3 regions of the Aminobacter sp. Y103A genome follow, and region 2 is predicted to be linked to each of the others. Evidence: predicted binding sites of a transcription regulator. Region 2 holds the regulator's gene; each other region holds the start of a gene.
The links. Region 2 encodes PhoB, which activates phosphate uptake and scavenging genes when phosphate is short. Its sites were predicted from a motif close to TGTCATNNANCTGTCAT; they were not measured.
Positions count from the first base shown of each region.

Region 1: Amn_RS11205 (RNA degradosome polyphosphate kinase) is a predicted target of PhoB. The motif match lies at 3,762-3,778, and genes of this name have one in related genera.
Region 3: Amn_RS16530 (DUF1868 domain-containing protein) is a predicted target of PhoB. The motif match lies at 6,717-6,733, and genes of this name have one in related genera.

Region 1 is NZ_AP017986.1:2,284,055-2,294,540, forward strand. Features, by position in the region: gene Amn_RS11180 (amino acid ABC transporter permease) at 1-620, shown strand, start outside; gene Amn_RS11185 (amino acid ABC transporter ATP-binding protein) at 644-1,447, shown strand; gene Amn_RS11190 (TIGR02117 family protein) at 1,538-2,251, shown strand; gene Amn_RS11195 (FAD-dependent monooxygenase) at 2,194-3,429, opposite strand; gene Amn_RS11200 (zinc-finger domain-containing protein) at 3,445-3,693, opposite strand; gene Amn_RS11205 (RNA degradosome polyphosphate kinase) at 3,848-6,055, shown strand; gene ppx (exopolyphosphatase) at 6,055-7,590, shown strand; gene Amn_RS11215 (DoxX family protein) at 7,599-8,012, opposite strand; gene Amn_RS11220 (DoxX family protein) at 8,146-8,571, opposite strand; gene fumC (class II fumarate hydratase) at 8,774-10,171, opposite strand; gene Amn_RS11230 (NIPSNAP family protein) at 10,269-10,486, opposite strand, start outside.
Region 2 is NZ_AP017986.1:4,937,030-4,947,515, reverse strand. Features, by position in the region: gene pstA (phosphate ABC transporter permease PstA) at 1-87, shown strand, start outside; gene pstB (phosphate ABC transporter ATP-binding protein PstB) at 112-936, shown strand; gene phoU (phosphate signaling complex protein PhoU) at 975-1,679, shown strand; gene phoB (phosphate regulon transcriptional regulator PhoB) at 1,778-2,467, shown strand; gene Amn_RS24215 (ROK family protein) at 2,494-3,735, opposite strand; gene xylF (D-xylose ABC transporter substrate-binding protein) at 3,985-5,025, shown strand; gene Amn_RS24205 (sugar ABC transporter permease) at 5,166-6,518, shown strand; gene Amn_RS24200 (ATP-binding cassette domain-containing protein) at 6,540-7,328, shown strand; gene Amn_RS24195 (CHASE domain-containing protein) at 7,449-9,050, shown strand; gene Amn_RS24190 (YMGG-like glycine zipper-containing protein) at 9,138-9,383, opposite strand; gene Amn_RS24185 (hypothetical protein) at 9,544-9,864, opposite strand; gene Amn_RS24180 (sensor histidine kinase) at 9,963-10,486, opposite strand, start outside.
Region 3 is NZ_AP017986.1:3,367,102-3,377,587, forward strand. Features, by position in the region: gene Amn_RS16490 (RidA family protein) at 1-162, opposite strand, end outside; gene Amn_RS16495 (acyl-CoA thioesterase) at 350-811, opposite strand; partial or broken gene Amn_RS16500 (aldehyde dehydrogenase family protein) at 1,502-1,948, shown strand; gene Amn_RS16505 (aspartyl/asparaginyl beta-hydroxylase domain-containing protein) at 2,163-3,122, shown strand; gene Amn_RS16510 (VIT1/CCC1 transporter family protein) at 3,230-3,670, opposite strand; gene Amn_RS16515 (hypothetical protein) at 3,974-4,405, shown strand; gene Amn_RS16520 (VOC family protein) at 4,481-4,879, shown strand; gene Amn_RS16525 (alpha/beta hydrolase) at 5,004-5,849, shown strand; gene Amn_RS16530 (DUF1868 domain-containing protein) at 5,916-6,671, opposite strand; gene minE (cell division topological specificity factor MinE) at 6,914-7,183, opposite strand; gene minD (septum site-determining protein MinD) at 7,180-7,995, opposite strand; gene minC (septum site-determining protein MinC) at 8,013-8,717, opposite strand; gene Amn_RS16550 (lysoplasmalogenase) at 8,960-9,652, shown strand; gene Amn_RS16555 (coniferyl aldehyde dehydrogenase) at 9,639-10,486, shown strand, end outside.

The sequences.
Region 1 (10,486 bases), 2.7 Mb from region 2:
TGACCCTGTCTTATGTCGGCATCGTCGTGTCGCTGCCGCTCGGCATCCTCCTGGCGCTCGGACGGCGCTCGAAGATGCCTGTCGTCAAGATGCTCAGCGTCATCTTCATTGAGACTGTGCGCGGCGTGCCGCTGATCACGGTGCTGTTCATGGCCAGCGTCATGCTGCCCCTGTTCCTGCCGGCCGGCGTCAGCTTCGACAAGTTCCTGCGGGCGCTGATCGGTGTGTCGCTGTTCGCCTCGGCCTATATGGCGGAGGTGGTGCGCGGCGGCCTGCAGGCGATCCCCAAGGGCCAGTATGAAGGGGCCGATTCGCTCGGCCTCAGCTATTGGCAGAAGACCGGACTGATCATCCTGCCGCAGGCGCTGAAGCTGGTCATCCCGGGCATCGTCAACACCTTCATCGGCCTGTTCAAGGACACCAGCCTGGTCTACATCATCTCGATGTTCGACCTGCTCGGCGTCGTCAGGCAGAATTTTTCGGATCCGGCCTGGGCGTCGCCCCAGACCCCGGCGTCAGGGCTCGTCTTTGCGGCGCTGGTGTTCTGGATGTTCTGCTTTGGAATGTCGCGATATTCCATTTATATGGAGCATCGCCTCGACACCGGGCACAAGCGATAACGAACAACAAAAGGGAACGGCCCATGGCCATAGAAAACGCAGTCAGCGCCGACGACATCAAGGTCGATGGGGCAAAGATGCACATCTCCGATACCGACGTCGCCATCGACATCGTCGGCATGCACAAGTGGTATGGCGAGTTCAACGTGCTCAAGGACATCAACCTCAAGGTGATGCGCGGCGAGCGCATCGTCATCTGCGGTCCGTCCGGCTCGGGCAAGTCGACAATGATCCGCTGCATCAACCGTCTGGAAGAGCACCAGAAGGGCAAGATCATCGTCGACGGCAAGGAGCTGACCAACGATCTCAAGAAGATCGACGAGGTCCGCCGCGAAGTCGGCATGGTGTTCCAGCACTTCAACCTGTTCCCGCATCTGACCATCCTGGAGAACTGCACGCTGGCGCCGATCTGGGTGCGCAAGACGCCGAAGAAGCAGGCCGAGGAGCAGGCGATGCACTTCCTGCGTCGCGTCAAGATCCCGGAGCAGGCCAACAAATATCCGGGCCAGCTGTCGGGCGGCCAGCAGCAGCGTGTGGCGATCGCCCGCTCGCTGTGCATGAACCCGCGCATCATGCTGTTCGACGAGCCGACCTCGGCGCTCGATCCGGAAATGATCAAGGAGGTGCTGGAGACCATGGTCGGCCTCGCCGAAGAGGGCATGACCATGCTGTGCGTGACCCACGAAATGGGCTTCGCCCGCAAGGTCGCCAACCGCGTCATCTTCATGGATCAGGGCCAGATCGTCGAAGAGAACACGCCAGCTGAGTTCTTCGACCATCCGCGCCATGAGCGCACCAAGCTGTTCCTGAGCCAGATCCTGCACTAGGAATCGGATTCCGGAAATCAGAAAGCCCGGTCGTATTTCGGCCGGGCTTTTTTGTTGCAACAAGTGCTGCGGAAGCGGGGACGGCGGCGGGTGAGAAGAATTCTACGTCTGCTGGGCGCTATCGTGCTTGTCGCCGTGGCGGCGTTCGCGTTGGGTACGCTCGTACCACGGCCGCTGTTCGGCGGTGCTCCGGACGGGGCAAGTCCCCGCCATATCCTCGTCTTCACCAACCCGATCCACACCGACATCGCCGTGCCGATCGACGATGCCGTGCTGCAGAAATTCGGCTTCCTGCTCGACGCCGGCATCCAGGCCGACCTGCCGGCGGCGCGTTACCTGGTGTTCGGCTGGGGCAGCAAGGCCTTCTACATCGGCACGCCGACCTGGTCGGAGCTGAAGCCCGGACCGGTGTTTGCGGCGCTGACCCTCGACAATTCGGTCATGCATGTCGATCTCGCCGGCGACGTCGACCTGCCTCAGCCCGCCGTCCAGCGTTTCGAGCTCGGCGAGGCGGGTTTTGCCGCCATGCTCGACTTCATCGAGCGCAGTTTCGTGCGCGACGAAGGGGCCGTTCAGCGCATTTTCGGGGTAGCCTATGGCGAATATGACGGCTTCTTCGATGCCCATGGCAAGTTCAACGCACTCGCCGGCTGCAACACCTGGACGGCGGCGGCACTCCGGGAAGCCGGCTTGACGACAGGCTGGTGGAACCCGCTGCCGGCGACCTTGAATTTTTCGCTCGGCCTCTACAACCGGTCGTCGGATGATCTAGGCGGCGACCAGCCCGGCGGCGTCCAGCCATAAAGCCAGTCCATGTCGGCGGCGAGGCTCGCCGGCGACTTGAACCTGAGGAACAGGTTGCGGGCGAGCGCCACCGGCCCGCTCGCATGCCAGGCGAAATGGTTGAGCGCGCCGCGCCGCGCCACCCTGGCGACACGCGCCTTGCGCACCGCTTCCCACTGTTGCAGCGCATCCGCCTTGTTCTGGGCGGCGAGCACGGCGTCGGCCAGCGTCCAGGCATCCTCGATCGCCATGGCGGCACCCTGGGCGGCAAAGGGCGTCATGGCATGCGCCGCATCGCCGATCAGCACGATGCCGGATGCCGAGGTCCAGGGACGGGAGGCATCGACAGTGTGCAGCGGCCACACCGTCCACGGCCCGGCCTCCTCGACAAGCCGGGAGAGTGCCGGGGCCGTGCCCTGCATGGCGCGGGCCAAGGCGCCGGCATCGGTTTCACCGGACCATTGCTCGGAAATTGCCGTGCCGGGGGTGAAGGCGACAAGATTGACGGCATGGCCGGCGCGGACCGGATAGGCGACGAGGTGGAAGCCCGGATGCAGGAAGGTCGTGACAGTCGTCAGCGATGTCACTCCGGCGAACTGCCGGCCCAGCTCGCTGTCGACCGGGATCGTCGTGCGCCAGGCCAGCTCGCCCGAGAACCGGCTCTTTTCATGCGGGCCGACAAGGCGCCGGCTGGCCGACCAGACGCCGTCGGCGGCAACGAACAGGCCGGCCTCTTGCTGTGACGTGATGCCGTCCTGGGTGATCGAGATGCTGAGGCCGTCCGCCCTGGGCTCGACCGTGTCGACCGTCGATCCGGTGGCGACCGAGATCAGCAGGCTTTCGCTGACGCGGCTGAGCAGCGCCGACTGCAGATCGGCGCGGTGGGCAACGAGGTAAGGCGCTTTCCAGCGGCGTTCGGCCGCAGCACCCAGCGGCACGCGGCCGCGCTCGACAAGGCTTGCCGCGCAGCGCAGCACCACCGCCTCGGGCCGCACGGCAGACCTGCTGACCAGATCGAGCACGCCGAGGCGGTCGAGAATGCGGGTGGCGTTGGGAGAAAGCTGGAGACCGGCGCCGACTTCTTCGAGCACCGGCGAACGTTCATGGACGTGGACACGGACGCCGTGCCGGGCAAAGGCAAGGGCGGCGGTCAGCCCCGCGATGCCGGCGCCTGCAATGACGACCGGCGGCGACCGCATGATCGTGCCTGGGCCTCAGGCGGCGCGATCGATGGCGTAGAGGCTGCCCGCCGGCAGGGTCTCGGTGGCCTTCAGCTTGGCGGAGTAGCGGTACAGCGTCGAGCAGTAGGGGCAGACCTTCTCGGAATCGGCGCCCATGTCGAGGAACACATGCGGATGGTCGAACGGAGCCTTGGCGCCCACGCACATGAACTCCTTGACGCCGATCTCGATCACGGCATGTCCAGCGTCGTTCTGGAAGTGGGGGATGGAGCCACCGGCCATGGTATTTTCCCTTCTGAGGACCCTTATTGCAGAGCGTTTGTATCATAAGCGGCGGCTTTGCAAGATGCTGAAATGAAACTGTCGCAATTGCCTGTCAGAGGATAAGTTGAGCCGGATAAGCGGCGGAACGCGGCAGTGGGGAAGGGTTGTCCAAATGAATCAGCTGAAACCGGTCCATACCGATTTCGTCAACGACAAGTCGCCGACCGGCGCGATCGACGGCAATCCGGACCGCTTCGTCAACCGCGAGTTTTCCTGGCTGCAGTTCAACAGGCGGGTGCTCGAGCAGTCGCAGAACCCCAACCATCCGCTGCTCGAACGCGTCCGCTTCCTGTCGATCTCGGCCGGCAATCTCGACGAGTTCTTCATGGTCCGCGTCGCCGGTCTCGCCGGGCAGGTGCGCGAAGGCATCACCATCCGCAGCGCCGACGGCCGCACGCCGGAACAGCAACTCGACCAGCTGCTGCACGAGGTCGAGCGGCTGCAGGAAGACCAGCAGAAAAGCCTCGCCAGCCTGCTCGAGCTGCTCAAGCTCGAAGGCATCGAGACCATCGCCTCGGCGGATCTTACCAAGGAAGAGCGCAAGTGGCTCGAAGATCATTTCATGGAGCAGGTCTTCCCGGTGCTGACGCCTTTGTCGATCGACCCGGCGCACCCGTTCCCCTTCATCCCCAATCTCGGCTTCTCGATCGCCCTGCAACTGCGCCATCGCAAGAGCGGCGAGGAAATGACGGCGCTGCTGCGCCTGCCGGTGGCGCTCAAGCGCTACATCCGCTTGCCCGACCGCAAGCGCTCGGTGCGTTTCATCCCGATCGAGGAAACGGTCAACCTGTTCATCGGCAAGCTGTTCCCCGGCTATGAGGTCAAGGGCTCGGGCACCTTCCAGATCATCCGCGACAGCGATATCGAGGTCGAGGAAGAGTCCGAGGATCTTGTCCGGCTGTTCGAGACGGCACTCAAGCGCCGCCGCCGCGGCTCGGTGATCCGCGTCGAATTCGACAGCCTGATGCCGGCCGAGCTGCGCGAGTTCGTTGCCAGCGAACTGGGTGTCGCCTCGAACCGCGTCAGCGTGCTGAGCGGGCCGCTGGCGATCAACCAGATCTCGGAGATCGTCTCGATCGCCCGCGACGACCTGAAGTTCCCGCCCTTCAATCCGCGTTTCCCCGAGCGCATCCGCGACCATCGCGGCGACTGTTTCGCGGCGATCCGCGAGAAGGATTTTGTCGTCCACCATCCTTATGAATCGTTCGACGTGGTGGTGCAGTTCCTGCGCCAGGCGGCGATCGATCCGGAAGTGGTGGCGATCAAGCAGACGCTTTACCGCACCTCCAACGACAGCCCGATCGTGCGCGCCCTTGTCGACGCCGCCGAGGCCGGCAAGTCGGTGACCGCACTCGTCGAGCTCAAGGCGCGTTTCGACGAGGAGGCCAATATCCGCTGGGCCCGCGATCTCGAGCGTGCCGGCGTGCAGGTGGTGTTCGGTTTCCTCGAACTCAAGACCCACTCCAAGATGTCGCTGGTGGTGCGCCGCGAGGACGGCCGCCTGCGCAACTACGTCCATCTCGGCACCGGCAACTACCACCCGATCACCGCGCGCATCTACACCGACCTGTCCTTCTTCACCACCGATTCGGCGATCGCGCGTGATGTGGCGCATATCTTCAACTTCATCACCGGTTATGCCGAGCCGGCCGACGAGATGTGCATCGCACTGTCGCCCTACACGCTGCGCAGCCGCATCCTCAAGCACATCGCCGACGAGGTCGAACATGCCCGCGCCGGCCGGCCGGCGCAGATCTGGATGAAGATGAATTCGCTCGTCGATCCCGACGTCATCGACGCGCTTTATGACGCCAGCCGCAGCGGCGTCGAGATCGACCTGGTGGTGCGCGGCATCTGCTGCCTCAGGCCGCAGGTTCCCGGCCTGTCGGAGAATATCCGCGTCAAGTCGATCGTCGGCCGTTTCCTCGAGCACAGCCGCATCTATTGTTTCGGCAATGGCCACGGCCTGCCGTCGGACGAGGCGATCGTCTATATCAGCTCGGCCGACCTGATGCCGCGCAACCTCGACCGGCGCGTCGAAACCATGGTGCCGATCGCCAAACATTCGACCGTGCACGAGCAGGTGCTGGGCCAGGTCATGCTGGGAAATATCATGGACAACCAGCAAAGTTTCGAAGTATTGGCGGATGGAACCTCGCGGCGGATAACGCTCGACGAGGGCGAAGAGCCGTTCAATGCGCAGGAATATTTCATGACCAATCCGAGCCTCTCCGGACGGGGTGACGCGCTGAAGTCTCACGCGCCCAAACGCATTGCCCAGTTCAAGCGTCGCAAGAAGGCGGAGGCGGCGGCCGGCTGATGGCGCAGCTTTCGCAGGGCCGGCTCAAGGACCGCCGACCGCTGTCGATCATCGATATCGGCTCGAACTCCATACGTCTCGTCGTCTATGAAGGGTTGGCACGCTCGCCGACCCTTCTGTTCAACGAAAAGATGCTCGCCGGCCTCGGCCGCGGCATCGTCTCCACCGGCAAGCTCGACCCCGAGGGCGTGACCCGCTCGATGGAGGAGTTCCGGCGCTTTCGTGCGCTGTCCGAGCAGGCCGGCGCGGAAAGGATGTATGTGCTGGCCACCGCCGCCGCACGCGAGGCGATCAACGGCCCCGACTTCATCCAGCGTGCCGAGGACGTGCTGGGCACCAAGATCCAGGTGCTGACAGGCCGCGAGGAAGCCTATTATTCGGCGCTCGGCGTCATCTCGGGCTTCCATCCCGCCGACGGCATCGCTGGCGACCTTGGCGGCGGCAGCCTCGAGCTTGTCGACGTCAGGGGCGAAGCCATCGGCGACGGCATCACCTTGCCATTGGGCGGCCTCAGGCTGCAGGACATGGCCAAGGGCTCGCCTGTAACGGCCGCCAAGATCGCGCATGCCGAACTCGCCCGCGCCAAATTGCTCAAGGGCGGGCAGGGCAGGACATTCTATGCCGTCGGCGGCACCTGGCGAAACCTCGCCCGGCTGCACATGAACACCTCGAATTATCCGCTGGAGGTGATGCATCACTACCAGATGGACCCGGTGACCCTGGTGCCGTTCCTGCGCCAGGTGGCGCGCGGCGAGGTCGAGAAGATCAAGGGCATCGAAGGCGTCTCCAAGAACCGCCGGTCGCTTTTGCCTTATGGCGCGCTGGTGCTGCAGGAGATCATCACGGCGATGAAGCCGGAGAAGATCGTGGTCTCGGCGCTCGGCGTGCGCGAGGGTTTTCTGTTCTCGTTGCTCGAAGAGCAGGAACAGCGCGCCGATCCGCTGATCTCGGCGGCCGAGGAGCTGGCCGTGCTGCGGGCGCGTTCGGTGCGCCATGCCCATGAACTGACCGAGTGGACCAAGCAGTCCTTCGCCGCCTTCGGCATCGAGGAAACCGAAGAGGAGGCGCGTTACCGTCACGCCGCCTGCCTTCTCGCCGACATCGGCTGGCGGGCGCACCCGGAATATCGCGGCCGCCAGTCGCTCAACATCATCGCGCATGCCTCGTTCATCGGCGTCGATCATCCCGGCCGTGCCTTCCTGGCGCTGGCCAATCTGTTCCGCCATGACGGTGTCTTCAACGACAGCTTCGCCCCTGAGCTCAAGGAACTGGCGACGCCGCGTTATCTCGAGCGCGCCCGCATCCTCGGCGCGATGATGCGTGTGGTTTATCTGCTCTCGGCCTCGATGCCGGGGGTGATGCCGAAGCTGCGCTGGGAAGACAGGGGCAATGGCGTGTTGGCGCTGGTGATCCCGTCGGAGTTCGGCCAGCTCTATGGCGAGCGGCCGGCGGGACGTCTGGCCCAGCTTGCCAAGGTCACCGGCCGCAAGCTGGTGCTGGCGGTCGAGGACGGCCCCAGCATCTCAGTCAAATAGCATCGCCGTCAAACAGGCTGGCGGGCGAGCAGCCGGTCGAGCGACAGCGCGCCGGCACCCGCCACTGAGAGCGCCAGCAAGCCGCCCGCGGTAGCGATGTCCTTCATCAGCGCCTGCTGGTGCATGAAGGCCATGGCGGCATTGTCGCCGCCCCGGCCGTAATGGCCGATGAAGCCGGCAGCGAGCGCGAAGGCGGCGAGCAGGACGGGCACCACGCGGGACTGGAAACCTGTAAGCACCAGCAGGCCGCCGACCAGCTCGAACAGCCCGACGCCCAATGCGACGAGCGTCGGCAAGGGAAAGCCGAGCCCGGCGAAATAGCCTGCGGTGCCCGAGATGTTGGACAGCGTGCCGATGCCCGCCGGCACGAACAGCGCGGCGATCAGAATTCTGGCGACAAGAAGAAGCAGGCTGTTCAGCATGGAGGTGTCCTCGCAGCCGCAGGATGCACCGGCTCACTTTCGATGTCATCACCGTCTCGAACCGGCGTCAGGGCCAGGGCACAAAAAAGCCCGGGACGAGCCCGGGCCATTTCTTGGGAGGAATTTCTGCAGCTTAGCGGCGGCGGCCGTCGATCGACAGGGCGCCGGCGCCGAAGGCGGCGAGCACGAACAGGCCGCCTGCAATGGCGAGGTTCTTCTGCAGGAACATCACCTGGACCTGGTCGGCGAAGTCGAGATGGGCAACGGCGGTGGCAGCCAACGTGAACAGGCCGAGCACGATCGCGGCGATGCGGGTCTGGAAGCCGACCAGGATGGCGATGCCGCCAACCACTTCGACCAGGCCGACGACGACGGTGGTGACGGTCGGCAGCGGCAGGCCGATGCTGGCGAACCAGCCAGCGGTGCCTGAAATGGCGGTCAGCTTGGCAAAGCCGGCGAGGATGAAGATGACCGACAAAAGCACGCGGCCGGCAAGGGTGAGGGCCGAGGCGTTGGTGCTGAGGCCGGACTTTGCGGTGGCAATGGAAGCGTTGGACATGGGCTTGGGGCTCCGTTGAAATTCGATGGCCAACACCTAGTCGATCTCGACTGTTCACTAAAGGTGTGGATGTGTCGACAGATCGTTCACAGTTAGAATGAATTGCTCGAAGCCGTCGGCCGAACGATCTGGGCTGCACATAAAGAAACGGCGCGGCAGGTGACTGCCGCGCCGTTTCAAGGGGATCGACCCCGGGCCGAAATCAGCCCGGACGGGTCATGTCCTCGGGGCGGACGATGCGGTCATAGTCCTCGGCGCTGACCAGCCCGGTCGCCAGCGCTTCGTCGCGCAGCGTGGTGCCGTTCTTGTGCGCGGTCTTGGCGATCTTGGCGGCGTTGTCGTAGCCGATGGTCGGCGCCAGTGCGGTGACCAGCATCAGCGAGCGGTCGAGCGCTGCCTTGATGTTGTCCTCGCGCGCCTCGATGCCGACGAGGCAATTGTCGGTAAACGAGATTGCCGCGTCAGCCATCAACTGCACCGACTGCAGGAAGTTGTAGGCCATGACGGGATTGTAGACGTTGAGCTCGAAATGGCCCTGGCTGCCGGCGAAGGTCAGCGCGGCATTGTTGCCGAACACCTGGACGCAGACCTGGGTCAGCGCCTCGCACTGGGTCGGGTTGACCTTGCCGGGCATGATCGACGAGCCCGGCTCGTTTTCGGGCAGCGCCAGCTCGCCGAGGCCCGAGCGCGGGCCCGAGCCGAGGAAGCGGATGTCGTTGGCGATCTTGAACAGGGCAGCGGCCGCCGCATTGATGGCGCCGTGCGAGAAGACCATCGAATCGTGGGCGGCAAGCGCCTCGAACTTGTTCGGCGCGGTGACAAAGGCGATGCCGGTGATGGCGGCAATGCTTTCGGCAACCTTTTCGGCGAAGCCGACCGGCGCGTTGAGGCCGGTGCCGACGGCGGTGCCGCCCTGGGCCAGTTCCTGCAGGCCGGGCAGGGTCAGCTCGATGCGCTTGATCGACGAGGCGACCTGGGCGGCATAACCGCCGAATTCCTGGCCCAAGGTCAGCGGCGTCGCGTCCTGGGTGTGGGTGCGGCCGATCTTGATGATGTGGTCGAATTCGCGCGCCTTCTTGTCGAGGGCGGCATGCAGGTGCTTCAGCGCCGGCAGAAGGTCGTGGACGATGCGCTCGGCGCAGGCGATGTGCATGGCCGTCGGATAGGTGTCGTTCGACGACTGGCTCATATTGACGTGGTCGTTGGGATGAACGGGCTTCTTCGAGCCCATCTCGCCGCCCAGCATCTCGATGGCGCGGTTGGAGATCACCTCATTGGCGTTCATGTTCGACTGCGTGCCCGAGCCGGTCTGCCAGACGACAAGCGGGAAGTGGTCGTTGAGCTTGCCGTCGATGACTTCCTGGGCGGCGGCAACGACGGTGTTGCCGATCTTGGGGTCGAGGCGGCCGAGCGCCATGTTGGCTTCGGCGGCGGCGCGCTTGACGATGCCGAGCGCCCGCACCACCGACAGCGGCTGCTTTTCCCAGCCGATCTTGAAATTGCCCAGCGAGCGCTGCGCCTGCGCACCCCAATAGCGGTCGGAGGCGACCTCGATCGGTCCGAAGGTGTCTGTCTCGGTTCTGGTCTTCTGGGCTGTCACGATCAGGTCTCCGAAAAATCTCGTTGCGGGCATCGGCCTATCGCGTTGCACACATCGCTTCAAGCGGAGATTGGGGCGTGCCGAAATCCTAATCGGTTCAAAGCAGTGAGCGCGAGGTCGGCATCAGGCGAAGCCGCTCGATCGGTTGCGCGAGGTGGCCGTGAAGACGGGGCAGGACGCCCTCGACCCATGACGGCTCGGCGGCAAGAGCGGCCTGGTGACGGCCATGCGCTTCGGCGTTTTCGAACGCGGAAAAGGCGATGAAGACGTTGACGTCGTCGCGCACGGGCAGGCGCGGAAAGGTGTTTTCGGCAT
Region 2 (10,486 bases):
GGCGCCATCATCATTCTTCTCATCTTCCTCATGGCCATGAACATCGTCGCCATCGTCCTGCGCCGCCGCTTCGAGCGCCGCTGGTAGGGCATGGACAAGGAGCATCCTGCTATGAACATCATGACCGAAAAATCCCTCGACGACGCGGTGAATGCTGAGATGAACGCCAGAACGAACGAAATCATCAAGATGCGCGGCGACAAGGTGACCGTGCACTATGGCGAGAAGCAAGCGCTGTTCGGCGTCGATCTCGACGTTCGCCAGAATCAGGTGACGGCGCTGATCGGCCCGTCGGGCTGCGGCAAGTCGACCTTCCTGCGCTGCCTCAATCGCATGAACGACACCATCGACGCAGCCCGCGTCGGCGGCAAGATCACACTCGACAGCGAAGACATCTACGATCCCAAGATCGACGTCGTCGAGCTGCGCGCCCGCGTCGGCATGGTGTTCCAGAAGCCGAACCCGTTCCCGAAGTCGATCTACGAGAACGTCGCCTACGGCCCGCGCATCCATGGTCTCGCCAAGAACAAGGCCGAGCTCGACGTGATCGTCGAGAAGAGCCTGCAGAAGGCCGCTCTGTGGAACGAAGCCAAGGACCGTCTCAACGAGCCGGGCACCGGCCTGTCGGGCGGCCAGCAGCAGCGCCTGTGCATCGCGCGCGCCATCGCCGTTTCGCCCGAGGTGATCCTGATGGACGAGCCGTGTTCGGCGCTCGACCCGATCGCCACCGCCAAGGTCGAGGAGCTGATCGACGAACTGCGCGAGAACTACACGATCGTCATCGTCACGCACTCGATGCAGCAGGCGGCGCGCGTGTCGCAGCGCACGGCGATGTTCCACCTCGGCTATCTCGTCGAGGAAGGCCCGACCGACAAGATGTTCACCAACCCCGACGACAAGCGGACGCAGGACTACATCACCGGCCGCTTCGGCTGAGTGGGTTTCGTCGCGGCACACGATACGAGGAAGAAATCATGGGCGAACATACAGTCCGGTCCTTCGACGAAGAACTTCAGCACGTCGACCAGCTCATCCGCGACATGGGCGATCTTTCCAGCGCAATGGTGGCCGGCGCCATCCGCGCGCTTCTCACGTCCGACCAGGCACTGGCGCAAAACGTCGTTGCCGACGATACGATCATGGACGCCAAGCAGCGCGATCTCGACAATTCGGCGATCACGCTGATCGCCAAGCGCCAGCCGATGGCGCAGGATTTGCGCGCCGTGGTCGGTGCCATCCGCATGGCGGGTGACCTCGAGCGCATCGGCGACCTCGCCAAGAACATTGCCAAGCGGGTCGGCGCTGTCGGCCAGTCGCCGACCCCGCGCAATCTCTCGCATTCGATCGATGCGATGGCGCAGCTGGTGCTCGGCCAGGTTCGCGGCGTCGTCGATCTCTATGTCGCGCGTCAGGCCGAGGGCCTGAAGGATCTGCGCGCCGACGACCAGAAGATCGACATCCAGTACACCGCCGTGTTCCGCGAACTCCTGACCTACATGATGGAAGATCCGCGCAACATCACGGCCTGCACGCATCTGCTGTTCTGCGCCAAGAACCTCGAGCGCATCGGCGACCATGTCACCAACATCGCCGAGAACGCCTATTTCGTCGTGACGGGTACGCAGCTGCCGCTGAACCGGCCCAAGGTCGACGAGACCACGACGACGGTTCCGGCCTGAGCATTTCCGCAACCGCATGCGTTTGGCGCGGGGGCGCTGCATAGGTTAAATCAGCGCATGGTCCAGAAGCGGCCATGCGCAAGGACAAGGTATAGCCAATGATCGCTCCCAAGGTCATGGTCGTCGAAGACGAAGAGCCGCTGGGCGTGCTGCTTCGCTACAATCTCGAATCCGAAGGCTATCAGGTCGAGGTCGTCACGCGTGGCGACGAGGCCGAGATCCGGCTCCAGGAAAACGTGCCCGACCTGCTGGTGCTCGACTGGATGGTGCCGGCGCTGTCGGGTATCGAACTGTGCCGCCGGCTCAGGATGCGTCCCGACACCGAACGCCTGCCGATCATCATGCTGACGGCGCGGGGCGAGGAAAGCGACAGGGTGCGCGGGCTTTCGACCGGGGCCGACGACTACCTGGTCAAGCCGTTCTCGACGCCGGAATTCATGGCGCGCGTCAAGGCGCTGCTGCGCCGGGCCAAACCCGAGGTGCTGTCCTCGGTGCTCAAGGTCGGCGACATCATGCTCGACCGCGAGTCGCACCGCGTCTACCGCAAGAAGAGCGAGATCAAGCTCGGGCCGACCGAATTCCGCTTGCTCGAATTCATGATGCGGCACCCGGGCCGCGTGTTCTCGCGCAGCCAGTTGCTCGACAATGTCTGGGGCGAGACGATCTATATCGACGAGCGCACCGTTGACGTGCATGTCGGGCGCCTGCGCAAGGCGGTCAACAACGGCCGCATGCCTGACGTGATCCGGACCATTCGCGGTGCCGGCTACGCCATCCGCGAGGACTGAGCCGCTTCGGGCTCTTTTCCGCTCAGCTAGGCGACGTCGGCACCGGCACGGCGTGGAGCCGTGCCTGCGGCAAAAATCTCCTGATCAACGGCAAGCAGCGCGCGCATCATCGCGCCCTCGCGTTTGAGCGGAACCTCGTTGGGTTCGGTGTCGAAGGAGATCGCCTTCGAGTGCAGCCCGCCCGCCGTCTTGGCGATGGCCGCGCGCACATGTGGCTCCATGATGTCGAAGGCGGTTGCGCCGACGCCGACGAAGGCGAGGGGGGCCGGGTCGAACAGCGCAAACATCGAGCCGAGTCCAAAGCCGATGGCTTCGCCGGCCTTGCGAAAGGCCTCGCGTTCGGGGCCATCATGGTCACGTGCCGCATCTGCCACGGCCCTGATGTCGTCGTCGGACAGGTCGGCCAGCGGCTCGGCATTCTCGTCGCCAACCCTTGCGTTGCGCCAGATGGCGTAGTTGCCGGCATAGGCCTCGATGCAGCCGCGGCGGCCGCAGCGGCAAAGCGCGCCGTCCGGGCGGTGGATCATGTGGCCGAACTCGGCACCCGACGACTGCGTGCCGGTGAACAGCTCGCCCTTGATGACTAGGCCCATGCCGATGCCGTGCGAGAGCAGGATGGCGATGAAGTCGTCGCGATAACGCACCGGATCTCGCCAGCGCAGGGCCTCGGCGATCATGTTGCAGTCGTTCTCAACCGAAACAGGTACGCCGAACTCCTGCTCCAGCCGGTCGGCGAAGGGGATGTCGTCGTAGCGGGTGATGGGAGACCACAACAGCTTGCGCGAGGCGGCGTCGGTGATGCCCTGGACGGCGATGGCGATGCGTAGGACGGCGCCGCCCGAAGCGCCGGCGCTGTCGATCAGGCGCCGGACCATTCCGACGCATTCGTCGACCAGCGCCTCGGCAGGCATCTGCTGCGTGACAAGCCGCCGGGTCTCTTCGGTCACGGTGTTGCCGGCATAGTCGATGATGGCGGCGGACAGGCTGTTGAGCGAGAGCACGACCGCAACGACAGACGCAGCGTCGGCATCGAGCATCAACCCGACCTGCGGCCGCCCCCGTTTCATGGAGACGGGTTCGCTGAACTTGGCCTCGGCAAGGATGCCTTCTGATATGAGATCGGAGGAAATCGTCGAGATCGTCGAATGGCTGAGGCCGGTGGTGGCAGCGATTTCGGTGCGCGATGGCTGGCTGGCTCGGCGAACCGCGGATATAACCATGGCGCGGTTGCGCCGTCTCAGATCGTCGTGACGTATGCCGACCGACATGTGCTCGTCTTCCTCCCGGCGAAGCGCTGCCCTTCTTAAGCGGCAGTCCCTTACGCGCCAAGTGATTGTGACAGAGCCAGCGCCAAATGTCTCTATTTATTTCGGGCTCCGAAAAAAATAAGGAGCGCTCGCGAAACCATGTTGACAGTGGCCGGGCATTGAGTCAGTATTTTTTCGAGGCTCGAAAAAAAGAGCTTCTCCAAGGGCTATCGCGAAGTAGGCGCGCCCATTGGGCGCAGGGAGGAAATAATGAAAAAGTTTACCACCGCCATCCTGGCGGGCGTTGCCATGACTCTGTCGCTTACGGCAGTGGCTTCGGCAAAGGACAAGGTCATCGGCGTCTCCTGGTCGAACTTCCAGGAAGAGCGCTGGAAGACCGACGAAGCCGCCATGAAGGCCGCCATCGAGGCCGCCGGCGACAAGTACATCTCGGCTGACGCGCAGTCGTCGCCGGCCAAGCAGCTGACCGACGTCGAAAGCCTGATCTCCCAGGGCGCCAACGCCCTGATCATCCTGGCTCAGGACGCCTCGGCCATCGGACCGGCTGTCGACAAGGCCGTCGCCGAAGGCATTCCTGTTGTCGGCTACGACCGCCTGATCGAGAACAAGGACGCCTTCTACCTGACCTTCGACAACAAGGAAGTCGGCCGCATGCAGGCCAAGGGCGTGTTCGCCGCCAAGCCTGAAGGCAACTACGTCTTCATCAAGGGCAGCGGTGCAGATCCGAACGCCGACTTCCTGTTCGCCGGGCAGATGGAAGTGCTCAAGGAAGCCGTCGACGCCGGCAAGATCAAGAATGTCGGCGAGGCCTATACCGATGGCTGGCTGCCGGCCAATGCCCAGAAGAACATGGAACAGTTCCTGACCGCCAACGACAACAAGATCGACGCGGTCGTGGCTTCGAACGACGGCACCGCCGGTGGCGCGATCGCAGCGCTTCAGGCACAGGGCCTTGCCGGCTCGGTGCCGGTGTCGGGCCAGGACGGCGACCATGCCGCGCTGAACCGCATCGCGCTCGGCACTCAGACCGTCTCGGTGTGGAAGGACGCGCGCGAGCTCGGCAAGAACGCCGCCGAAATCGCCTCGCAGCTCGCCGATGGCAAGAAGATGGAAGAGATCGCCAACGTCACCAAGTTCAAGACGCCTGGCGGCCTCGAGCTGAACTCGGTCTTCCTGACGCCTGTTCCGATCACCAAGGACAACCTCGACGTCGTCATCGACGCCGGCTGGGTTGGCAAGGACGTGGTCTGCCAGGGCGTGGCGGCCGGTTCGGTCGCAGCCTGCAACTGAGATCGGTTCGATCCGGTCGGTCAAACGCCGCGGCTTGCCCGCGGCGTTTTTCAAAAGCGCCCGCTTCATGACATGGCGGATTGACCCTATCATGCGCACACCGGCTGCCGCTTAGACGGCTATCCGGTCGGGAGGTATCAATGACAGACACGACAACCAACGCGCCGGCAGACCGAGCGCGAACGACCGAACTCGGCCCGGTCGGACGCTTTCTCAAGGCAACCGAGATCGATACGCGCATGCTCGGCATGGTCGGTGCGCTGCTTCTGATCTGGGTCGGGCTGCAGGTGATTTCGAGCTTGCGCCTTGGCGTCAACCCGTTCGAATTCGACAGCCGCACCTTCCTGACCGCCCGCAATCTGTGGAACCTGTCGGTGCAAGCGTCTGCCGTGGCGATTATGGCGACCGGCATGGTGCTGGTTATCGTCATGCGCAATATCGACCTGTCGGTCGGGTCGGCCGAAGGCCTGATCGGCATGGTGATGGGCTTTGCCCAGGTGCATTTCCTGGTCAAAGCCGTCGGTCTCGAACTTGGTAATCCGTGGATCTGGGCGTTGGCACTTGCCATTGGTATTGCGCTTGGCCTGATGATAGGCGCGCTGCAAGGTTTCGTCATCGCCTACATGGAGGTTCCTGCCTTCATCGTGACGCTGGGCGGATTGCTGATCTGGCGCGGGGCGGCCTGGTGGGTCACGTCAGGCCAGACGATCGCGCCGCTCGATGCCACCTTCCAGCTCATGGGTGGTGGTCCGCAGGGCGCCATCGGAGCGACGTGGAGTTGGATCGTCGGCCTTGTCGCATGCCTGGCTGTGGTGTTCCTGCTGCTGCGTGGCCGCCAGCAACGCAAGCGCTTCAAGTTTCCGCTGCGGCCGGTCTGGGCAGAGGCATTGCTCGGCGCCGTTACCTGCGGGGTCATCCTTGGCGCGATCTGGATCGCCAACTCCTACCCTTGGCCGATCGGTATCGTGCGTCGCTACGCCGAGGCCAACGGCATTACCATCCCTGAAGGCGGCCTGTTCATCGCCCACGGCATCGCCATTCCCGTCCTGATCGCGGTGGCAGTGGGCATCGTCATGACCTTCGTCACCAACCGCACACGCTTTGGCCGCTATGTCTTCGCCATCGGCGGCAACCCGGAAGCAGCCAACCTCGCCGGTATCAACACGCGCTGGATCACCATGAAGGTGTTCATGATCATGGGCGTGCTGGCGGCGATCTCAGCGGCAGTCTCCAGTGCTCGCCTGAACTCGGCTACCAACTCGCTCGGTACCCTGGACGAACTGCTGGTCATCGCGGCAGCGGTCATTGGCGGCACCTCGCTCGCCGGTGGCTCCGGCACCGTTGCCGGTGCCATGCTGGGTGCGCTTCTGATGCAGTCATTGCAGTCGGGCATGGTGCTGCTCAACATCGACACGCCGCTGCAGAACATCGTCGTTGGCCTGGTGCTGGTCGTGGCCGTCTGGCTCGACACGCTCTATCGCAAGCGCGTCTAACGAAATCCGGGAGCCAAGATCATGGAACAGACCCGTATCCCGCTCGTCGACCTCAAGAACATCTCTATCGCCTTCGGCGGCATCCGTGCCGTCGACGATGCTTCGGTCGACCTCTATCCCGGTGAAGTGGTGGCGCTGCTCGGTCACAATGGTGCCGGCAAGTCGACGCTGATCAAGATCCTGTCGGGTGCCTACAAGCGCGACGCCGGCACCATCATGGTCCGGGGCGAGGAGGCCGCGATCTCCAACCCGCGCGACGCCAAGAAATACGGCATCGAGACGATCTACCAGACATTGGCGCTGGCCGACAATGTCGATGCCGCCGCCAACCTCTTCCTCGGCCGCGAGATCATGACCGCCTATGGCACGCTCGACGACGTCGCCATGGAAGCCGAGGCGCGCAAGGTGATGGGCCGGCTCAACCCGCGCTTCCAGCGCTTCAAGGAGCCGGTCAGCAAACTCTCCGGTGGCCAGCGTCAGTCTGTGGCGATCGCACGTGCCATCCTGTTCAATGCCCGCATACTGATCATGGACGAGCCGACGGCAGCCCTTGGACCACAGGAGACGGCGCAGGTCGGCGAACTGGTCAAGCAGCTCAAGGCCGATGGCATCGGCATCTTTCTCATCAGCCACGACATCCACGACGTGTTCGATCTCGCCGACCGTGTCTGCGTGATGAAGAACGGCCAGGTCGTCGGCACGGCCCGCACCGAGGACGTGACCAAGGATGAAGTGTTGGGCATGATCATTCTCGGCAAGTGTCCGCCTGGCGCAACGCCCGGACCGGGGGCAATGCAGATCGCTGCCTGAACAGGCCCTTTGCCGGCTCAGGCAGGCCGCACGTCTGGCTCAATGCACGATCGCGAAAAGCAGTTTCACCTTTGCGCGATCGTGCTTTAATGGTGCGTGGGTGACGCGAGCCAGCCGGAATTGAGAAAGTACTTCCCCAGTCTGATCTTTATCGCCGTGACCCTTGTCAGCCTGACGATGGCCGGGCTCGTGTATCTGGCGACCGTGGAGGCGGCGCGGATCAAATTCCAGTCCGTCGCCGACGACGCGCTCAACCGCATCGAGGGCAGGCTGGAATTCGACCTTGCCTTGCTGCATGCGACGCAAGCGATGTTCGTGGCGCAGAAGGGCCATCTTTCGCGCGACCAGTTCCGCGACTATTTCGCTTCGCTCGATGCGGAGAAGAATTTCCCCAGCCTGCGCGGCATAGGCTTCCTCAGGCTGATCGAGACCAGCCAGAGCGAGACGGTCATGCGCGAACTGAAGGACGGCTACGGCATCGACCGGGCGCTGTATCCTGAGACGACGCTGAACTGGCGGACGCCCATCGTGCTGTTCGAGCCGATGAGCAAGGCCAGCCTCGATGCGATGGGCTACGATATGGCAACCGACCCGCTGCGCCGGCCCGCCATCGAATCGGCAATGGCGGCCCAGGGCGAACCCAGGGCGACGGGCAGGGTGCTGCTCGGCCAGGGCGACAACGAGAAGCAGCCCGGGATCCTGGTGCTTTCACGCGTCGACCGCCCGGCGGCAGAAGGTCCGGCACCCGCTGGTTTTCTCTATGTCGCCTTCCGCACATCGGAGCTTTTCCAGGCAGCACTCGGCAAGGCGCCGCTACTGCCGGTGGCGGTGGAGGTATTCGACGGGACGATGGGCGATGACACGCTTTTGTTCCGCTCGCAGGTGCCACCCGATCCCAGCTATGGCAACGAGTTTTCGGTGACGCGCGAGGCCAATGTCGCCGGCCGCAGATGGACCGTCAATTTCAGGCCGAGCACAGCGTTTGCGCCGCCATCGCCGCGTGCCGCGCCGCTGATGCTCGGGGTTTTCGGTCTCGTGCTGGCGGGTGCGATCGCGCTTGTCGCGCGCTATCAGCAGCGCGCCTATGAAGCCGCGGCGCAGTTGCACGAGACGACCGAGAAGAGCCTGCTGGAAAAGGACCTGATGCTTCAGGAAATGAAGCATCGCATCAAGAACTCGATTGCCCGCGTGCTGGCGATGGCGCGGCAGACCGCGGCGCACTCCGAGAACATCAATGACTTCTCGTCGTCCTTCTCGGCGCGGCTTCAGGCAATGGCAGCATCGCAGGACATGCTGACACGCTCGCGCTGGCAAAAGGCCGATCTCAGCGAATTGCTGCGCATCGAGTTGGGCCAGGTGTTCGGCAAGGAATTGCCGGAGGACATGATGAATGGTCCGACGGTCGAACTGGACGAGACGACGACGCAGGCACTTGGGCTGACCTTCCATGAGCTTGCGACCAACGCGTTGAAATATGGCGACGGCGACAACTCGGTTGGCGGCCTGAAGGTGAACTGGCGCATGAACGGCCAGGGCAAGAAACGGCGGCTGGTGCTCAATTGGGCCGAACGCAACGGCAATGGCGTATCGGAGCCCGAGAGGACCGGCTTTGGCACCAAGCTTATCGACATGAACATCACCCGCGAGCTCGATGGCAAGATCATGCGCCGCTACGCCAAGGACGGACTGCTGGTGGAGATCGACATACCCTATCGCGGCTGAACGCCGCGACATCGGCAAGAAGACCCGGTTCACAAAGAAAAACCCGGCGAGGCCAGAGCCTTCGCCGGGTTTTGTCTGCAAAGCCGTTTAGCGGCAGCGCGCCGTGTAAATCTGGCCACGGCTGTTGCGGTATTCGCAGTAGCCATTGCGCAGGTTGCGGACCAGCAGGCCCGAGGCCGCGCCGACCGCACCGCCGATGAGTGCGCCCCGGCCACCGCCGATGAGAGCGCCGGCAACAGCACCTACGCCCGTGCCGGTGGCTACGTCGCGCTCGGTCGTCGTGCAGCCTGAGATTGCAACGACGGCTGCAACGACAAGGATAAGCTTCTTCATGTGGTCAGTCCTCTCACTTTAACATCGCCCGGTGAATACTTAGCGTATCGGTCCAAAAATCGGAATCGTTTTTCCGCTCGCCGCATCAATTCAACGGCTTAGCGTATCCGCATGATGTCGGCTCCTCGGTCTGAAGGGGACAGGCTGATACGCTTGCGCATCAGTGGAGATATGCCGGCTTGCCGCTCGCCGCATCCGCCGCCACGACGACGCTCGAAACCGACAGCGACGCTTCGAGCATACCGTTGGGCAGCACATTCCAGGTCAGTTGGTCGTAGTCGTCCTCTAGCGCGGGATCGACCTCGAGGCATTTGGCAAAGGCGCGTCTGTCGCGCGATGTGAACGCGGTCAGAACCTTCGGCAACTCGGCCTGGCAGGCGTCATATGCCTCGAACAAGGGCGCTGGCGCCGGTGTCTCGCGGCAACCCGTCAAATCCTGCGAGCAGGAAACGACCAACAGAAACGCTGCGATGTGTTCCATGACAAACCACCTCGGCCAAGAAACGGCGGGTGGCGGGCAAAAGTTCCGTGATCCAATCGAGCTAAACCGTTTGAATCTCCGGTGTCATGTGGCGACGGCTAATCCCTGTCGATTTCGAAGTTCGCCTGGGGCATGAGGAGACGGTATTGCAGCCTGTCGACGCCGATTTCGAGTACGGCACTGCCGCTCAGCGCTGCCGGGACGACGCGCTCGAGCGCGACCGAGCCGAAGCGCTTCTTGCGTGTCGTCGCGTCGGCAGTCGGGCCGATTGCCTCCGACCAATGCAGCGCCAACTGCCCTTCGCCATCGGGACCGGATACCCTGCTGGCCGTCACCTCGACGTGACCGTCTGCACGCGAAAGCGCGCCAAAGCTCACTGAATTGACCGCCAGCTCGTGCACGGCAAGACCGATATGCAGGGCGGCATTGGGGGTGAGATAGGGATCCTCGCCAAGGATGTGGACGGCATGCTCGGTGTCGTTACTGTAGCGTTTGACCTGGCCGATTACGAGTTCGCGAAAGCCTGCGCCGCGCCAGTTCGACGACGTGACCAGATCCTGCGACGAGGCGAGCGACTGCAGCCGGCCGCGAAAACGCTCGAGGAAGACGTCGATGGAGCCGG
Region 3 (10,486 bases), 1.6 Mb from region 2:
GGCCTGCGCCAGCGTCTCGTCGAGCAACTGGAGCACCTCTTCCGTCTGTTCGCGCACCGATTGGCCTCGCGTCTTCTCGGCGGTGTGGCCGGCGACGAAAATCAGGTTGCCTACGACGACAGCGTCACTCCACCTGATATCGGGGTTTATTCTTTCAAGCATCGGATCATCCTTTTTCGCGGGCTCCACGGCACGTGGGAATCCAACTGACGACAGCCTATGTTTGATAGGCCGCCAGAGAGCAAGGGACGTTCATCGGCAGCGATCTGCCGGCAGCTGAGACGCCATTCGTCACGGCCGAGAGTTTTCGGCGGGTGGCGAGTGGCTGCACCATCCAACATACACGCCGCTACTCTTCGCCCGCATTCGCTGCGGCCCGAAAGCGCCCCTCGAACTCCCGCCTCAGTTCGCGGCGCAGTTCAGCGGCGCGGTGGCGTCTGCGGTCGATGTCGGTCGACGGCACAAAAGGCGGGATCCCGGTCGGGCGGCCGTCTTCGTCCACTGCCACCATGGTGAAGTAGCAGGAATTGGTGTGGCGCCGCTGGCCGGAGCGAATGTTTTCGGCCTCGACGTGGATGCCGATTTCCATCGAGGTGCGGCCGGCGAAATTGACCGAGGCCCGGAAGGTGACAAGTTCGCCGACATTGATCGGCTCGCGGAACACCACCTGGTCTACCGAGAGCGTGACGGCGTATTTGTTGGAATAACGGGACGCGCATGAGAAAGCGACGCGGTCGAGGAGATTGAGCAAGGCACCGCCATGCACCTTGCCGCTGAAATTCGCCATCTCGGGCGTCATCAGCACGACCATCTCGAGCCGGCGCGTATCCCTGTCCACCTAACGAACCTCCCCGATGATTGCAGCCGCATTCGACCACATTTGATGCGCGTCGAACACTGCGCACTTCATCACCGTCCCAAACTGCGAGCCCGAATGGTCGCGAAGGAGCTGTGCCCAAAACAGGTCGGAGACGCGCCCATTCCGATCGAGCTCAACTGGCTGCTCCATCAGACGAACAAGCTACATCAACCCATCCAATGAGCTAATTGTCTCTGTACCTGCGACGGGCGTAGATTCGAAGGTGGGAAGGTGGGGTAGTGCGCCGACGCGGTGCCTTAAATCCTAGGTGTGAGTATTGCGTCGGCTGCCCCACCCCAACGCCCACCGCGCAATGCAGACGGCCCGACTTGGCAACGCCAAGCGGGCCGCTCTTGCAATTGCTGGCCGCCACCGCCACGTTCTGCTTTGAAGGTTGGAACGCACCTATCTCGTCGTCATGCCAACGCGACGCAGGAGCGCAGCGGCGAGGAGCGGTCCGGGAAGTGGACCAAAAGCCAATTGCTTGGCCTTTCGAGCGACGAACGCCCGAAGTGACAGCGAAGAGCCTCGGAGACTATAGGATTCCTGCAGTGACATTGCGGAAAGCATAGATCCGCACTGCTGGCGCAGCTTACTCCATCGTCCTGAACACCTAGCGTAGCGTCCTGATCGAGCCGGCGTCATGACGAGGTCGTCGAACGGCTGGCCGCGCGCGCCGCATCCACCCGCATCGGCGGCCCCAGGGAGACCTCGACCGGCATGGGGCCGCTGGTCTCGGAAGTGCAGATGAAGCGGGTGCTCGACTACATCGAGATCGGCAAGCAGGAGGGCGCGCGCCTGGTCACCGGCGGCAGCCGCCACGGCGAGCGCGGTTTCTATGTCGAGCCGACAGTCTTCGCCGACGTCGCGCACGAGATGCGCATCTCGCAGGAAGAGATCTTCGGCCCCGTCGCCACCGTCATCAAATTCAACGACGACGAGGACGCACTGCGCATTGCCAACGGAACTGTCTACAGCCTCGCCGCCGGGGTCTGGACGGCAGATATCGGCCGCGCCCACGACTTCACCAGGCGCCTCAAGGCCGGCACGGTCTGGGTCAACACCTATGGCCCGACCGACATCCGCCTGCAAAAGCCGCCGAAATCATCGGCGGCTTTTGTCGTTGGTGGGGGCACATCGTCCCAATCAGCCAAGGAATGCCAGCCAGTTTGCCCGACCCAACGATCCGATCTGCCGGCAGCAAAGCCGATCGGTGGCGAGCTGTAGCCGGGCACAGTCACGTAATGCTGCTGCAATGCGTCATCCGTAATCAGTCGCGCGGAAGGTTTTCCAAGGAGAACTCATGCTGGTTTCCGCGTTCATTCTGGCGCTCGCCGCCATAAGCATCGTTTATGTCTACCGTTTCAGGGGTGAGGCTCGCTACAACAGCCTGACCGAGTATATCCGCAAGGGTTGGCCGATCTTCACGCCCCTCAATTGCGTGCTCTACATGACCACGCTGCGGCGTGGATCGAAGGCCGTCCTCGACCCGGCCGAGTTCCCTGAAGTCGGCCTGCTGCGCCAGAACTGGCAGACGATCCGCGACGAAGGGCTGGAGCTGGTGCGCCAGGGCTATTTTGACGCGACCAAGCGTCCGGGCACGGCAGGCTCCTACGATGTCGGCTTTCGGACGTTCTTCAAATATGGCTGGAGCCGCTTCTACCTCAACTGGTATGGCTACACGCACCATTCCGCGCGGCGGCTCTGTCCCCGGACGACAGAGATATTGCTGCAGGTGCCGGCGGTGCATGGCGCCATGTTCGCCTTCCTGCCGGGCCGCTCAAAACTGACCAGGCATGCCGATCCCCTCGCCGTATCCCTGCGCTATCATCTTGGCCTGGCGACACCCAATTCGGACGACTGCTTCATCAATGTCGATGGCCGCAATCAGAGCTGGCGCGATGGCGAGGTGCTGATGTTCGACGAGACCTACCTGCACTATGTCCGCAACGACACCGACTCCGACCGTCTCATCCTCATGTGCGACGTCAAACGCCCGTTGAACCCGATCGGGGCGCTGTTCAACTTTTTCTACCAGGGCATAACCCGTGCCTCGGTCGTGCCCAACACACCGGAAGACCATCGCGGTCTGGCCAACAGGGCCTTTGCCCGGCTATCACCGCTGCTGGCACGGATCAAAGCGCTGAAGGCGACCAATCGCCTGATGTATTACACCATCAAGCGGTCGCTAAATGTGCTGCTGGTCCTGCTGCTTGTGGGCTTGGCAACGGGCGTGGCTCAATTGCTTGGCCGCCTAGTTTGAAGGCCGTATCGTAGAACCATTCCTGGTTTCGGAACACGGCCGCTCGCGGATGGCTTTTCAGAATTGCCGATGCAGGGTGTGATGGAGGCTGCGAAAAGACCGCAATCTCAGCACCGCCGCACCCCGCCTCTCCTGGCGCAACGCTTGCGCTCGCCCGGGCTCCGGTTTGCGACGACAGGGCCGGCATCCGCCTCCGTAATGCCGTAGCGCTTGTAGAATTCGGCGTTGTCGCGCTCGATCTGCTCGCGCATCACCTTGTCGTGGCGGATGATCATCGCGTCGCGGGCAGCCCTGCCCGCCGTCGTGGTAACAAGGCTGCCGGCACCCATTGGCAGCATCGAGGCGGCTACCCCCGCGACGCCCTGCGCCGTTCCCAGCGCAGTCGCCTCCGCCATCATCTGCTTTTCCAGCTTGCGCGTGTCGTCGGAATAGCCAGGGCCTTCGAAGTTCGATTCAGTGGTCGTCGAGCAGGCCGAGATCGCGTAGCAGAGCGCCAGCGCGCCACTGCCGATCCATGCCCGATGACCTGACAATGCGGTTCTGCCCATGCCTCGCCCCTCGACCGGCAACGGCCGGCGCAGCGGCGGCCCCTGCCGCCAGCCCCTTTCATTTACGCCCGGGGGAAGGCCACGTCTTGGACTGGAATGAACAGACCATGCCCAGACGGAACAAGCCATCGATTTCAGCTGTTACTCGGCAAAACAACTTGCTGCCTGCACCAAATCTGCTGCACGAAATACGCGCAGTGTTGCTGGAATATCTTTTCCTCGCGACCGGAACAGCCAAAAATTGTTCACTGGACATCGTTCTTCCCTAGGGCAAACTGCCTCCAGGGGTGCGAAGGAGGAGATATGCGCGCAAGAACAGCGACCATCGGCGACCTCGAGGTGGTCTTCCATGACCTGTCCAAACGGATGTCCGACGAGTATGCCGCCGCCGGCAAGGACGCCAAGAGCGCCTACGACAACCTGATGATGAACCTGAAGGAAGGACGCGCCCACGCGCTTGTCGAAGGTGACCGCCCGGTGGCGATCATCGCCTGGCACGAGCATTCGGACGCGGCCGAAACACTCTTCGCCGCCCAGGACGAATTCTTCGCCGCGCCCACGGTCCGGTTCTGCAAGCGTCACATCCGCCGTATCCAGCAACTTGCCGGCAACGTGCCGATCCACTCGCGCGGCTGGCTCGATCGCCCCGAGGTCGCGCGCTGGTTCCGCATCATCGGCTATGTCGAACGCGGCCGGCAGCATGGCGCCCTGCTGTTCGAACTCCCGCCCGCCTAGACCAGCCGTCTTGGCAAGGACGCGTCGTCGTAGCAGACTGCTGCGGCGACTGTGCCCCCATCCCGGGAGTAACCGATGCCATCTGACACGGTACCCTCTGAAATGGTCAATGTCCGCTACCTCGTCGACGACGTCGAGGTCTCGATCGACTGGTACACGCGCCATCTCGGCTTCGAGGTGCTTACCAACTATGCGCCGGCCTTTGCCGACGTCTCCCGTGGGTCGCTGCGCCTGTTGCTCAGCGGCCCGACCAGTTCGGCGGCACGGCCGATGTCCGATGGCGCCCAGCCGCGCGCCGGCGGCTGGAACCGCATCCACCTGATCGTCGACGATCTCGCGGCGCAGGTGGCGCGACTGCAGGCCGAGGGCGCGCAGTTCCGCAACGACATGATCAAGGGCCCCGGCGGCGCGCAGATCCTGCTCGTCGACCCCTCGGGCAATCTCGTCGAGCTGTTCCAACCGGTCGGGCGCTAGGCGCAAGAGGTCGCGGCTTCCCCCGACAGGCGCCTGCACAACCCATGCTTGCGCGCTTGAGCAAAGGCGCTCACAGTTCCTTGGCCTCGATGGGAGGTTCTTTTCATCAACTGCGGGGGTAGTCATGATGCAGGCTTGGGGAGCTGATACGACCGAAGAGACATTCCAGAGCGCCGGAGGGCTGAACATCTTCCTCAGGTCGCGGCGACCGGAAGGCAAGGCGCGCGCCGTCGTCGTCATCTGCCACGGCGTCAATTCCCATGGCGGGCAGTATGGCTGGGCGGCGGAGCATCTCGTGAAGCACGGCTTTGCCGTCTTCGCGCTCGACCTGCGCGGACGCGGCAAATCGGACGGCGAACGCTTCTTTGTCGAGACGGTCGACGACTATGTCAGCGATGTCGCCGGCGCGATCCGGATTGCCAAGTCGCGATATCCCGGCCTGCCGCTGTTCCTGCTCGGCCACAGCGCCGGCGGCGTGGTCTCGGCCACTTACACGCTCGAAAACCAGTCGGAGCTTGCCGGCTTCATCTGCGAGAGTTTTGCCTTCCAGGTGCCGGCGCCCGGGTTCGCGCTCGCTGCGATCAAAGGACTCAGCCACGTCGCCCCGCGCCTGCCGGTGCTTAAGCTCAAGAACGAGGATTTTTCCCGCGACCCGGATGCGGTGGCAGCTCTCAACAGCGACCCGCTGATCGCCCACGAGGTTCAGCCGGCGCTGACCGTCGCAGCGCTCGTCCGCGCCGACGAAAGGCTGCGTGAGGAGTTCCCCATGATCACCCTGCCGGTGCTGATCATGCACGGCACCTCCGACAAGGCCACCGTCTGCCATGGAAGCGAATACTTTTTCGAAACCGCCGGCTCCCGGGACAAGACGCTGAAGCTCTATGAGGGCCATTATCACGATCTGCTCAACGACATCGGCAAGGAAGACGCCATTGCCGACATGACCAATTGGATCGACAAGCGCCTTTAGGCGCGCCAGCGCTGGGCGGCGTACAGGTCGTCACCGGGATCGCGACGCTCGCCGCGATCCATTCATTCAGCTGCCGAGTGCCTCCCACCTCCGCAATTTCCGCCCAAGGCCGCCAAGCACCAGCAACTCGCAGAAGTGGTTCATGTCCTCGAACGAGCAGAACGCCGGCGGGTCGAGTTCGAGGATCGGCATCTTGCGCCTGATGTCGCCGGCCACTTCGCCCAGCATCTCCTGCCAGCGCGGCAAGGCGTCGTCGTCGAGCCAGTCGATGGCGTAGGCGAAGGTGATGTGGAACGGGTAGTCGTCATGATCGGGATGGCGGTAGCCGAGCAGGTCGGCGAGCACGTCGCGCCATTGGCGCATTGCCCTGCGGTCGCGTTCCCGGGCACCGTCAACCAGAAGGCCGGAGGGCCGCGCATGTGTCACCTCGACCTGGAACGGCTCCAAGACCGGCAGCGTCTCCAGCCGCGCGGCCATGATCTCGGTCAACTCCTCGATCGACGCGTCGAGCGCCAGGCCATCCGGCCAGAATCCCGGCTTGCGACGGTACTCGATGACGCCCTGGAACAGTGTCATGTGCAGGCTGGTGATGGGAGTGAAGACGAAGTGCCTCGCCTCGGGCATGGCGAGGAATTTCTCGCGGGCCTCGACCAGACCTTCCAGCGTCGGCGAGCCCTTCGAGACATGGCAGACGATGGTGTTGCCAGGCTCAGGCAGGAAGCCACCAGCGCGTAGATAGCGCGTGCCGAGATGCGGCGGCTGGGTCGTGTTGCGTCCACTGGAATAAGCGAGCAGTTCGGGCGAGAGAGCATCTGCGGGCATCGTTGCGGTCCATCGTTCGAGGTCCGCCTGCCCTAACGCCCCTCAGCGACCGCCGCATGACAACAAGGAGATACGAGATTGCGAGTTCACGAAGCCGCAGCCTGAAAAGCTGCCCTCACCTTCGGGATCGTCGATGCGGGTGCTGCCGCCACGACACCTCAGGCCATCGCCGGCGTGGCAGGCACGACATCCTGCACACCGGCGGCCTCTCGGCGGATCGCCCAGCCAGCCTGCGTCTTCGCTCAGATCGCCGCCGCGGCCTTGATGCCGGCGTTGGGGATATGGATGTCGATTTCCAGCGTCGAGGTGGTGGCGCCGCGATCCATGGTGATCTTGACGTCATCCTGGTTGACCTGGACGTGCTTGGCGATGACCGCGATGATCTCCTCGCGCAGCACGGCGACGAGATCGGGCTGGTTGCGGTTGTTGCGTTCATAGGCGAGCAGCACCTGCAGACGCTCGCGCGCCACCGGTGCACTACCGCCACGCTTGAAGAAGTCGAGCAGTTTCATGCCACTCTCCTTCCCAGAAGACGGTTAAGGAGACCTTTCTTCTCGACCGGCGTGACCATCGGCACGTCCTCGCCCTCAAGGCGCTTGGCAGCGTCGGCATAGGCGCGCGCAGCGGCATTGGTCGGCTCGTTCAGCGTCACTGGCGAGCCGACATTGGAGGCGCGCAACACGCCCTGGCTTTCCGGAATGATGCCTAGCAGCGGCACCGACAGGATTTCCAGCACGTCGTCGATCGACAGCATCTCACCGCGGGCCGCGCGGCCGGCATCGTAGCGGGTTACCAGCACGTGCTTGGTGACGCGCTCCCCCTTCTCGGCCTTCAGCGTCTTGGAATCGAGCATGCCGATGATGCGGTCGGAATCGCGGACGGAGCTGACTTCCGGGTTGGTGACGATGACGGCCTCGTCGGCGAAGCGCATGGCAAGCTGGGCGCCGCGCTCGATGCCGGCCGGGCTGTCGCACAGCACGTAGTCGAACTTGTCCCGGAGCGCGTTGATGACACCGGCGACACCCTCCTCGGTCAGCGCGTCCTTGTCGCGCGTCTGCGAAGCCGGCAGCAGGAACAGCGATTCGACGCGCTTGTCGCGGATCAGCGCCTGCGCCAGCTTGGCCTGACCCTGCGTGACATTGACGAGGTCGAAGACGACGCGACGCTCGGCGCCCATCACCAGGTCGAGATTGCGCAGGCCGACGTCGAAGTCGATCAGCACCACCTTCTTGCCGGACTGGGCGAGCACGGCACCGAGGGCAGCCGTCGAGGTCGTCTTGCCGACCCCGCCCTTGCCAGATGTGACGACCACTACCTTGCCCATTTTGTTGTCTCCGTTTGTCAATTGAGGGGCGCGACCTGGATGGCGTTGTCTTCCAGATGGACCTGGATCGCCTTGCCATGCATCGACGGCTCCATGTCCTCGGCGGTGCGGTACCAGCCGTCGACGGCCAAAAGCTCGGCCTCGTTGCGGCGGCAGAAGATGCGGGCGCTGCGGTCGCCCCAGGCGCCGGCAAAGGCGCGGCCGCGCAGCGTGCCATAGACGTGGATCGAGCCGCCGGCGAGGATCTCGGAACCGAAGCTTGCCGAGCCCATGACGATCACGTCTCCATGCGGATGGACGATCGACTGGCCGGAACGCACCGGCTGCTCGACGATCAGTGTGTTGGACGGTGACAGCGGCGCCTTGGCGGCCTCCTCGGCCTTCGCCAGCGCTTCGGCGTCGACCTGTTCTTCCTCGACCATCGTCTTCCTCGCGCCGGCCAGTTTCGGTGGCAGCTCGTCGCCGAGCGAATCGATATAGTCGGCCTCGATCGCATAGGTCCTGATTCCGCGCTCGGCGATCAGGGCCACCAGGGCGCCGATTTCGTCGGCCAGCGGCTTCAGCGCATTGAGGTCCAGCACCACCGGCCGACCCTTGAAAAAGCCGGGAGAATTCTCGATCCAGCGGTCGAGATCCTGCAGCCACTGGTCCAGCGGCGCCTCGGGCACAAGCGCGAAGGCAACAAACGAACGGGCGCGAAAGCGGATGGATTTGTTCTGCATCGGGGCGCAAATCACTGGCAGGCTTCTGGGAGGTCGGGGTGTAGGCGATGGTGAACGAAACGTAAACTGCAATTCGCCTTACAGCGCGTTATGCTCCGCGCGTATCGCATTTGCGCAACGGCCCCGTGACCCGACCCCAAACATTGGCACCTGCCCTTCCCGCACTTTACGTAAGGGTAACTGGACAAACTGCCGAAAACATTGGCTTATCCTGACATCGGCAGCACGAGGGGGCGCGCGGCATGGGCACGGCGACACGCAGCAACGCAACGATCTACCGGCTCTTCGCCATCTGCGCGGTGCTGGCCATTCTGGGCAGCCTGATCGCGCCCGATGCCAGCTCGCACTGGCGCTGGCTGCATTACCTCACCAAGCCGACGGCGACGCTGCTATTGCTGATCGCCGTGCTGCGCGGCATGGATTCGCGTAGCTATGGCCTGCCGATCGCCATTGGCCTCGGCTTTGCCGCGGTGGGTGACTTTTTCCTGATGCTGCCGGGAGACTATTTCCTTGCCGGCCTCGTCTGCTTCCTGCTCACCCACTGCGCCTATATCTGGGCGCTGACCCGCGATTCGAAATTTGCAGGCAATATCGGCATCTTCGCGCTGTTTGCCGCGCTGGCCGCTGCCGTCTTCGCCGGGCTGTGGTCGTATTTGCCCTCGCCCATGCGCATTCCGGTTGCGATCTACGCGCTGGTGCTTGCCACCATGGCCGCCCAGGCGCTGTCGCGCGACCGCCAGCTTGCCGGCACGCCCGCGCAGAAAGCGGCACGCCTTGCAGCCCTCGGCGGCCTGTTCTTCATGGTCAGCGACACAGTGCTTGCTTATGGCCGCTTCCGCTGGAACATTCCCTACAATGCCATCTGGGTGCTCGGCACCTATTATGCAGCGCAGTATCTCTTCGCCCGTTCGACGGAAAACGATGCTGAAGCCTAACGACAGCCAGCCCGACCTCAGGGCAACCTTCGACACGCTGCGCGCCGCCTGGCTCGAGACGCGGCCGTCCTATGCCCAGCGCGTCGACGACCTCAAGCGCCTGCAGCGCGCTTTCGGCCAGCGCCTCGACGAGATGGTCGAGGCAATCAGCGCCGATTTCGGCCACCGCTCCCGCCATGAAAGCCTGCTCGGCGAAGGCAGCGTCGTCTTGTCTGAAATCAAGCACACGCAACGCATGCTGAAATCGTGGATGAAGCCCGAGCGTCGTTCGGCCGGTTGGAAGCTTCTGCCCGCCAGCGCCGAGATCCGCCACGTGCCGCTTGGCGTCGTCGGCATCATCGCGCCGTGGAACTATCCGGTGAACCTGGCGTTGGCACCGCTTGTCGCGGCCATCGCCGCCGGCAACCACGTCTTCCTCAAGCCCTCCGAACACACGCCGCGCACCGCCGCCTTCCTGCAGTCGCTGCTGGCAGAAGTCTTTCCGCCTGCGCGGGTGGCGGTGGCGCAAGGCGGCACTGAGCTGTCGGCGGCCTTTTCCGAACTGCCTTTCGATCACTTGTTCTTCACCGGCTCGACGGCTGTCGGCCGCAAGGTGATGGCCGCGGCCGCCCGCAACCTGACGCCGGTGACACTCGAACTCGGCGGCAAGTCGCCAGCCATCATCGCGCCGTCGGCCAATCTCGAACGCACGGCCCGGCGCATCGCCACCGGCAAATTCTTCAACGCCGGCCAGACCTGCATCGCGCCCGACTATGTTCTGGTGCCGCAGCAAAAGCGCGACGAGCTCGTCCGCCTGGTCAAGCAGGAAGTCAGTGCCCGCTACAACGCCAGGCA